Regions from separate parts of the Planococcus sp. APC 3906 genome, predicted to be linked through region 1. Evidence: riboswitches for the same ligand, from Rfam matches in the RefSeq annotation. Region 1 holds a riboswitch; the other holds the start of a gene.
The links. Region 1 has a riboswitch for cobalamin ahead of QMA09_RS05485 (acyl-CoA thioesterase). Riboswitches for the same ligand answer to the same signal wherever they lie in the genome.
Positions count from the first base shown of each region.

Region 2: another riboswitch for cobalamin. It lies ahead of QMA09_RS06105 (ABC transporter substrate-binding protein); the one in region 1 lies ahead of QMA09_RS05485 (acyl-CoA thioesterase).

Region 1 covers NZ_JASDCW010000006.1:59,633-64,497, reverse strand. The annotation lists gene QMA09_RS05505 (cysteine hydrolase family protein) at 1-386, shown strand, start outside; gene QMA09_RS05500 (class I SAM-dependent methyltransferase) at 379-1,125, shown strand; gene QMA09_RS05495 (alpha/beta hydrolase) at 1,131-1,841, shown strand; gene QMA09_RS05490 (GNAT family N-acetyltransferase) at 1,856-2,341, shown strand; cobalamin riboswitch at 2,462-2,642, shown strand; gene QMA09_RS05485 (acyl-CoA thioesterase) at 2,799-3,284, shown strand; partial or broken gene QMA09_RS05480 (ribonucleotide reductase N-terminal alpha domain-containing protein) at 3,286-4,650, shown strand; gene QMA09_RS05475 (hypothetical protein) at 4,805-4,865, shown strand, end outside.
Region 2 covers NZ_JASDCW010000007.1:35,617-40,481, forward strand. The annotation lists gene QMA09_RS06095 (YwiB family protein) at 1-363, shown strand, start outside; gene argS (arginine--tRNA ligase) at 360-2,021, shown strand; cobalamin riboswitch at 2,066-2,253, shown strand; gene QMA09_RS06105 (ABC transporter substrate-binding protein) at 2,486-3,454, shown strand; gene QMA09_RS06110 (FecCD family ABC transporter permease) at 3,462-4,439, shown strand; gene QMA09_RS06115 (adenosylcobinamide amidohydrolase) at 4,441-4,865, shown strand, end outside.

The DNA of each region.
Region 1 (4,865 bases):
TTGAGCTAATCGAAGCACTGCAGCCGGAAGCCGATGAAACGGTGATGGAGAAAACGGTAAACAGTGCCTTCATCGGCACCCGACTGGAAGAATATTTGCGCAGCAACGGGATCGATACCGTGGTCATTGCCGGATTGACGACGCCCCATTGCGTTTCGACGACAACCCGGATGAGCGGCAATTTGGGCTTCCGGACGTATTTGGTGTCCGATGCCACGGCGGCTTTTGCATTGACTGGTCCGGACGGCATCCGCTACGATGCCGAAACGGTCCACGCCTTGACTTTGGCAACGCTGCACGAGGAGTTTGCGGAAGTGGTGACAACCGAGAAGCTGTTGCCGGCGGATTGGGCTGCGGCCGAACAGGAGGAAGAAGCGCGTGGATGAACAGCGATTTTATGAGAAGCTTGGAAAAGCGAACGGCTGGGATTTCAGCACGCTAAAAAGCGAGTCGGAAGGCGCGGCTTGGGATTTTTACCGGGAAGCTGCCAACTATTCGGCACCCGGCAGCATCGTTCTCGATATCGGGACCGGTGGAGGAGAAAATGTGATGAGGCTGGCGGAATCTTGTGCTTTGGTCGTCGGAATCGATTTGTCCGAAGCGATGGTGGAAACCGCGCGTTCCAATGGGGAAAAGGCGAACTGCCGGAATGTGCGTTTTTTGCAAATGGCAGCGGAAAGCCTCCATTTTCCGGAAGGCTTTTTTGATATGGCCACCAGCCGCCATTGCCCGTATAATGCCGCTGAAGCAGCACGCGTGCTGAAAGCAGGCGGCATATTCCTGAGCCAGCAAGTAAGCGAAGGGGACAAAGAAAATTTGAAACAGGCATTCGGCCGTGGGCAAGCGTTCGGGCAACGGGACGGAATGCTGAAGGAACGATACATAAAAGAATTAGAAGAAGTTGGGTTTTCAGGCATTGAAAGCGATGACTACGATGCTGTTGAATATTACCAGGAGCCGGAAGACTTGCTGTTTCTGCTGCAGCATACGCCGATCATCCCGAATTTCGGGGAAGAGCCGCAAGACATGGAAACGTTCAACAAATTCATCTTGCAGAATCAAACTTCAAAAGGCATCCGCACCAATTCCAAGCGGTTTTTGTTAAAAGCGTATAAAAAGGAGTAGGAGAAATGAAAAGAATCATGGCTGGCGAATTGATTTACCATCTGGCAGAGCCAGCTTCAGAACCCTGGAAGACGGTGGTTTTGTACCACGGCTGGGGCGGAAGAGTTGAGAGCTATCAAGCTTTTGCGGGAATTTTGGTCGAGCAGGGCTTCCGTGTGGCGGTGCCGGAAATCGTCTACAACGATACAAGAAAACCGGTGAAAAATCCGTTTGAAATGGAAACGGTCCAGACGTATTTCTGGAAAGCCATCACAGAAAGCATTGAAGAATTCGGAACGCTGCAGAAAGTTCTTGGCGTGCCGGAAACTGAAATCGTTCTGATCGGCAGCTCGATGGGTGGTTTTATCGCTGCCGGCATTTTTGCACGCCATCCGCGCATTGCAGGTTTTGCGAGTATCAATGGTTCCGGCGCATTCGTACTGACGGAACAGATATTCCGCGAACGCCAAGACCGCTCACCGATGGATGAGCAAACGGCAATGTTGCTGAAAGGTTTCGATCCCATGGAAGTGCGTCCGGGCAAAGGAGCTGTGCTGCTGATCAACGGGGAACTGGACCGGACAGTGCCGCTCGAAGGACACGCAGCTTATTACAGGCATTTGACCGAAGAGTTTCAGCATCAACAAGCCGACAGCAAAATTTTTGAAGGAACAGGCCATCGATTTACCGGTGAGATGGAGGAGGCCGTGCTGGATTGGCTGCAGGAATTTACATAAAGAGAGGGATTCATATGCAATTCACAAAACAGAAGATGGACAAAGCAACTGCAGCGGAAATATTGGGCTGGAGCTATGAAGAGCCTTACGATTTCTACGATAACGAGGCAAGCGAAGACTCGCTTAGCGAACTTTTAGACGGTTCTTATGAAGCAGTCTACGGGAACGGAGAATTAGTCGGCTTCCTCTGTGCCGGAAGAGCTGCCCAAGTTCCAAAAGGCATCGCTGCGGGCATTTATCCCGAAGGATTCATCGATATCGGACTCGGCATGCATCCTGAATTGACGGGGCAGGGCAATGGCCAGCGATTCTTCGGCTACGCGGCATCCGTTATCCAAAGCGAACATCCGGAGCTTTGCCTTCGGTTGACCGTAGCGGAATTCAATGCGCGGGCAATCCACCTTTACAAAAAATTCGGCTTTGTGGAAACGCGGAAGTTCAGCACGGATTTCGCTGAATTTATTGTCATGGAGCATCATGACCAGAGAATATTTACGTAACGTCAGTGTTCTAGAAGGCCAGATGGCGCCGTGAAAACGGAGCTTGTAAAAGGAAACAAAGTGGTTTATAGTTTGAACATACGATATTTAGTATATTGTATACATATAAACACCATATATGGTAACGCCAATAAGAATGGTGCCTGAAAAGGCTTAAAAGGGAATCCGATGAAAAACCGGAGCTGTACCCGCAACTGTAAGTGCTGACGCAAGCTATGGCAATCCACTGTCCAACGGACGGGAAGGACATAGCGGAGGATGACGCACGAGCCAGGAGACCTGCCATTGTTATCAGTTAAGATCTTCTCCGGGAGCTGGGAAGGGTAACGAAGGTACTCTGCGCGATGCAGCCGGCTTTTTCTGCTGTTCCGAAGATTATTCTGCGTTTACAAACCCATCCTCTCCCTGAGAGGATGGGTTTTTTTATTTGGTAAATTGAAGTTTGGAGGCAATCCGCATGGCAAAACACATTGCAGCAAACATATCGAGGACGATTCAGACCCGGCTGGTGCTGCCGCCCGACACAAACCACATGGGCACGATTTTCGGCGGCGCGGTGCTCAGCTATATCGATGAAATCGCGGCGATCACCGCGATGAAGCACAGCGGCAAAGCCGTCGTGACCGCATCCATCGACACCGTCAACTTCCTGTCATCCGCCCGTGTCGGCGACATCTTGCTGCTTGAAGGCGTCGTCGTCTCAACGGGCCGGACGTCGATGGAAGTCTACGTCAAAGCCGAATGCCAGAGCGTGAAAAACCGCACGAAAACCTTGACAACGACCGCGATCCTGACGATGGTCGCCGTCGACGAAAACGGCAAACCGTCTCCGGTTGAAGGCGTCGTGCCGGAAACCGACAGCGAAAAGCAATTGTTCCAAAGCGCTCAGGAACGCAAAGAGCGGCGCATGAAAATCAACGAATTTGCGAAGGAGTTGTGCTGATATGAAAATCATAGAAGATACAGGATTGGAAGGCGTTTTAACGGCGCTGGAACGTGCACAGGAGAAGTTCGGACTGCAGACCGGGGAGCTTGCCGGCAAACTCACGGCGCTGGGCAATGCGAAAGCGAGAAAAGAGCAGGCGATCGGCTATGCATTGGACCGCATCTCGATGGAGGAACCGGATTGGACGTTTGTCGCGGCCCATTTATACTTGAATGACTTATACGAAGCGGCCGCTGCCAGCCGAAGCTACGACGCGTCTTCGAAATACGGCGATTTTTATGGCTTGATCCGCCACTTGACGGAAATCGGCATTTATTCCGGCGATCTGCTGGAAAGCTATGCGCAGGAGGAAATCAGCTTGCTCGGCAGCGAAATCGATGCGGAGCGGGATTTGTTATTTACGTATATCGGCTTATTCCTGCTGGCAGACCGTTATTTGGCGAAGGATTACGAAGGCGCGGTGTTTGAACTGCCACAGGAACGCTTTATGGTCATCGCGATGGCGCTGATGCAGAACGAGCCGAAAGAAAAACGCATGTCGCTTGTTAAAGAAGCGTATTGGGCGATGAGCAACTTGTACATGACGGTGGCGACACCGACGCTGTCGAATGCCGGCAAGAGCTTTGGCCAGCTGTCGTCGTGCTTTATCGATACGGTAGATGATTCACTCGATGGCATTTACCTGAATAACTGGGACATCGCGCGCCTCAGCAAGGACGGAGGCGGCATCGGCGTTTATTACGGCAAGGTGCGGGCAATGGGGTCTGATATAAAAAAATTCAAAGGCAATTCTTCCGGCGTCATTCCGTGGATCCGGCTTGTCAACGACACAGCAGTGAGCGTCGACCAGCTGGGCCAGCGCCAGGGGGCTGTGGCGATTTACCTGGATGTGTTCCACAAAGACATCATGAACGGCTTTTTGGACTTGAAAACGAATAACGGCGATGAGCGCCGGAAAGCGCATGATATTTTCACAGGTGTCGCGATTCCGGATTTGTTCATGGAAAAATTGAAGGAAACCGATGAGCAAGGCCGCAGCACCGGTGAATGGCATACATTCTGCCCGCATCAAGTGAAGCAGACGATGGGCTGGCAAGACGGGGCTGGGAATGCGCTCGGGCTGGAGGATTTTTACGACGAGGCCGATGTGAAGCATTTCACCGAGAAATACGAAGAAGCGGCTGCCCATCCGTTATTGCCGCGGAAAACGTACCGGGCGATGGACATCATGGCGCGCATCATGGTGTCGCAGCTCGAAACCGGCACGCCGTATATGTTCTACCGCGACGAAGTCAACCGCCAGAATCCCAATAAGCATTTGCGCGGCAAGGGGCTGACGTCGATTTACTGCAGTAATTTGTGTTAATTCTTAGCACCTTCAGTCAGTAATGGCTGTCGAAAACCCATCTAAACGGGGAAACACTTATAGAGAAGTCAATCCCGTGCTAAATCTCTTTAATTTTGAAGGTTGAAAAGTAATAGAGCATAATAAGGGAAAAACCAAATGAGGTGATCATATGGTTAATCCTTTTGGCTTTATATACGTTACAACAAATCAAATTAACAATATGAAGTATA
Region 2 (4,865 bases), on a different contig from region 1:
GACGTGGAAGAACAGACGATTGAAATGTGGTCTGAAGGAACGATGACGGTGAAAAATGACCGGCGTTACTTGCAGTATGAGGAGCGGCAGGATGAACTGGACATCAAGACCACAGTGAAGATCGGGGAACATGATGCCGTGATTATGAGAAGCGGAGGCCTGCAGATGCGGCTGCCGTTTTTATTGCATACAGAACAGACTGGCAATTTAACGAACGAACACGGCTCGTTCATGCTGACGACGAAAGCGCATGAACTTTCGGCCAGCGACGCACATTTTAAAGTCCGCTACGATTTGGCGATGGGCTCGAGTCACGTTGGCGAATACGAAATGGAAATTCAATTTACGGAGGGCAAACAATGAATGCAGTAGAAAAAGTGCAGCACGCAATCAAACAAGCAATCAGCGAGGCAGTTCAAAAAGCAGAATTGACGGCAGAACCGGTGGATGTTTTCCTGGAATCACCGAAAGACAAAGCGAACGGCGACTATGCGACGAATATCGCGATGCAGTTGGCGCGCGTAGCTAAAAAAGCGCCGCGTGTCATTGCGGAAGCAATCGTTGAAAACGTCGACAAAGAAGCGGCGAACATCGAGAAAATCGAAATCGCTGGTCCTGGATTCATCAACATCACGATCAAAAAAGATTATTTGCAGGACGTTGTAAAATTGGTCCTTGAGCAGAAAGCAGATTACGGTCGCAGCACATCAGGCGGCGGCGAACGCATTCAAGTGGAATTCGTTTCGGCAAATCCGACAGGCGACCTCCATTTGGGGCACGCACGCGGTTCTTCTGTCGGCGATTCGTTATGCAACGTTTTGGATATGGCCGGCTATGACGTGTCACGCGAATACTACATAAACGATGCAGGCAACCAAATCAACAATTTGGCGTGGTCGATCGAAGCGCGTTATTTTGAAGCGCTTGGCCAAGAGCTGAACATGCCGGAAGACGGCTACCGCGGGCAGGATATCAAAGACATCGCAGAAGAATTGGTCAAAGAACACGGCGATAAATTCGTGTCCTTGTCGAAAGAAGACCGTTTCGAAGCGTTCCGCAAGCATGGCTTAAAAGTGGAACTTGCGAAATTGCAGAAAGATTTGGCTGATTTCCGCGTCGAATTCGACGTCTGGTTCTCGGAAACGTCTTTGTATGAAAAAGGCGAAATCGAAATCGCATTGGACAAGCTGCGCGCTAATGGCCACATTTTTGAAGAAGGCGGGGCAACTTGGTTCCGTTCGACTACATTCGGCGATGACAAAGACCGTGTATTGATCAAAAACGACGGCTCATTCACGTATCTATTGCCGGATATCGCTTACCACGAAGACAAATTGTCGCGCGGCTTCGATAAGCTGATCAACATTTGGGGAGCGGACCATCATGGCTATATCCCACGCATGAAAGCGGCGATTGAAGCATTGGGCTACGACCGCGACACGCTTGAAGTGAGCATCATCCAGATGGTGCAATTGTACAAAGACGGCGAAAAGATGAAGATGAGCAAACGTACCGGCAAAGCGGTGACGATGCGTGAATTGGTGGAATTGGTCGGCTTGGATGCTGTCCGTTATTTCTTCGCGATGCGCTCAGGCGATTCGCATATGGACTTTGACTTGGATTTGGCTGTTTCGCAATCCAACGAGAACCCGGTCTATTACTCGCAATATGCGCACGCGCGCATCAACTCGATCCTGCGCCAAGCGGAAGAACAAGGCTTCACCGCATCAACTGACAATTTGAGCCTCTTGGCTTCGGAAAAAGAAATCGATGTTCTGAAGAAAATCGGTGATTTCCCGCAAGTCGTGGCAGATGCTGCGAAACAGCGTGCTCCGCACCGCGTCACAACGTATATCCATGAGCTGGCGGCAAACTTCCACAGCTTCTATAATGCCAATAAAGTCCTCGACACTTCAGACGAAGACATGACACGTGCACGATTGGCGCTCATTACGGCAGTGAAAACGACAATTGCCAATGCTTTGAAGCTTGTCGGCGTCTCCGCTCCGGAAAAAATGTAAGCGACACGAAAAGTTTTTCGTGTATACTATTGGTGTAAGGCAATCGAATATTCATTCATAAAGGTGCTTATGTCTAAGAACATGAGTTAAAAGGGAAGCCGGTTCGATTCCGGCGCGGTCCCGCCACTGTAAGTGAGAGCAAGCTGCAACAAAGCCACTGAAGCAAAACTTTGGGAAGGCGCAGCAAGCGATGATCACAAGCCAGGAGACCTGCCTTTATGACAACGCCCACATAGCCTGCGAGGACCGGCTGGATGTACATGCTTTTTTATGTCGTCCTTTCAATCCCTCGCAGAATATGCGGGGGATTTATTTTTTTGTTGAAAAACGCAGCGCCTAGTCCCTCGGGGTCTTAAGCCGCCTCGCCTGTGCGGCAAAATACGCCGCTTCGGCGATTCGCCTTAAGCCTGTCGGGACTGGACAGGCGCTTGCGCTTTTCAAAATAGAAACGGAGGATTTCACAGATGAAGAAGATTTGGCAAGTTGGATTAAGTACAGGTTTGGCGGCATTATTATTGGCAGGGTGCGGAGAAGAAGCGGCACCGGCACAGGAAGAAACTGCACCGGCAGAAACACCGGCAGCGGGAGAAGCTGAATTCCCGGTGACATTGACGGACGCAGTTGGCGAAGAAGTGATAATTGAAGAAGAGCCGAAGGCGATTGTCTCGATGATTCCTTCAAATACAGAAATTGCTTATGAACTTGGGCTTGGCGACAAAATGGTCGGCGTGTCTGATTTTGATAATTATCCGAAAGAAACTGCAGAAGTTGAGAAAATCGGCGGGCAGGAATTCAATGTTGAAAAAATCATCAGCTTGAATCCGGACGTGGTATTGGCGCATGAGTCCGGAGTTGCTGTAGGAGAAGCGGGGCTTCAGCAAGTTCGCGACGCGGGTATTCCGGTTTATGTGGTGCAAGAAGCGACCAGTTTTGATGAAGTGTATGAAACGATCTCGATCATCGGCCAAGCGACTGGCGCAACAGAAGAAGCGGAAACATTGGTGTCTGACATGGAAGCAGAAGTAGCGGAAGTAAAAGAACAAGCAAGCGCGGTTGAAGAACCGAAATCCGTATTTGTCGAAGTCGGAAGCACACCGGATATTTACACAACGGGCAGCGGGACGTTCATCGACGAAATGCTGGATATCATCAATGCTGAAAACATCGCTGCCGATCAGGAAGGATGGGTCAGCATGGATCCAGAAGCGATTGTTGATGCGAATCCTGAAGTGATCATCTCAACAGAAGGTGCCTATGTGCCCGATGCTGTAGAAAAAATTAAAGCACGCAGCGGCTTTGCCGAAGTAGCCGCAGTGAAAGAAGAAGAAGTTTATAACGTGGATTCAGACCAAGTAACCCGTTCAGGCCCGCGATTGACGGCAGGTTTGATGGAATTGGCAAAAACGGTTTATCCAGAGGTTTTCAGTGAGTAAAAAAGTAATTGCCTATTTCGTCTCTCTTTTTCTTTTGGGAGGCGCCGTGGTGCTGGGAGTAACGGTCGGGACGGTGTCGATATCGCCGGTTGTCATTTGGAATCCGGCATCGGATGAAGGAGCAGCTAATATATTATGGAATATCCGCATGCCCCGTGTGGTGCTGGCAGGTCTTGTCGGCGCCGCGCTGGCCATTGCGGGTGCAGCATTCCAAGGGCTTCTCAAAAATCCATTGGCCGATCCCTACACGTTAGGAGTGTCTTCCGGTGCCTCAGTCGGCGCCGTGATGACACTCTTTTTCGGCATTTCCATCCCTTTTCTCGGCATTTACACATTGCCTGTCATGAGCATGTTAGGAGCACTTTTGACGATGCTCGCCGTGATGGCGTTTGCGAAGCTGGTGGACAAGGCAATGAAAATGGAAACTGTTATTTTGACCGGCATCATTTTCAGTTCATTTCTCGGTTCGCTCATCTCGCTGATGATTGCTTTGACCGGTGAAGAGCTGCGCCAGATTATCGGATGGCTCCTCGGCAGCGTTTCGATGCGCGGCTGGCCGTTTGTCCAAATGGCGTTGCCATTCATCTTGATCGGCTCGTTTATCCTGTGGCTCAACCGCAGGGAGTTGAATGCCATGCTGTTCGGAGAAGAACGGGCGCAGCACCTCGGAGTCGATGTGAAAAAGCGCAAGATGATGATTTTGATCAGCGGTTCGGTGCTGACAGGAGCAGCTGTCGCTGTCTCGGGCACCATCGGTTTTGTCGGCCTCGTCGTACCGCATATGGTGCGCCTCGTATGGGGCTCGGACCACCGCCATGTGCTGCCGCTGTCTTTTATCAATGGAGCAGCGTTGCTCATCGTCTGTGATCTTGTATCGCGGACGATCATTTCCCCTACAGAATTGCCAATTGGCGTAATTACTGCATTTATTGGCGCGCCGGTCTTTGCCTTCATCTTTTTCCGGCAGCGCAAAGGAGTGGCTTAACATGCTGAAAATAACGGAACTTACCGGCGGCTATGGAGACAAGACCATTGTTAAAGGCGTTACTTTCGAAGTGCCGAAAGGCAAGATGCTGGGTATTTTAGGTCCGAACGGCAGCGGAAAATCCACTATGATGAAATTGATCAGCGGTGTGCTGCCGGCCAAAAGTGGAATGGTTGAAATTGAAGGGCGAGCTATCCGCGAATTCGGAGCGAAAGAATTGGCGAAGAAAATGGCTGTTCTGCCGCAGCTGCATGCACACGCATTTGCCCATACTGTCCGGGAAACCGTGTCGCTCGGCAGGTATCCGCACCAAAGCGGCTGGTTTGCATCGTGGTCTCATGAAGACGAAGCGGCGGTTGCCGAGGCGTTGCGCTTGATGGATATCCAGCATTATGAACACACACCGATTGACCAGCTGTCCGGCGG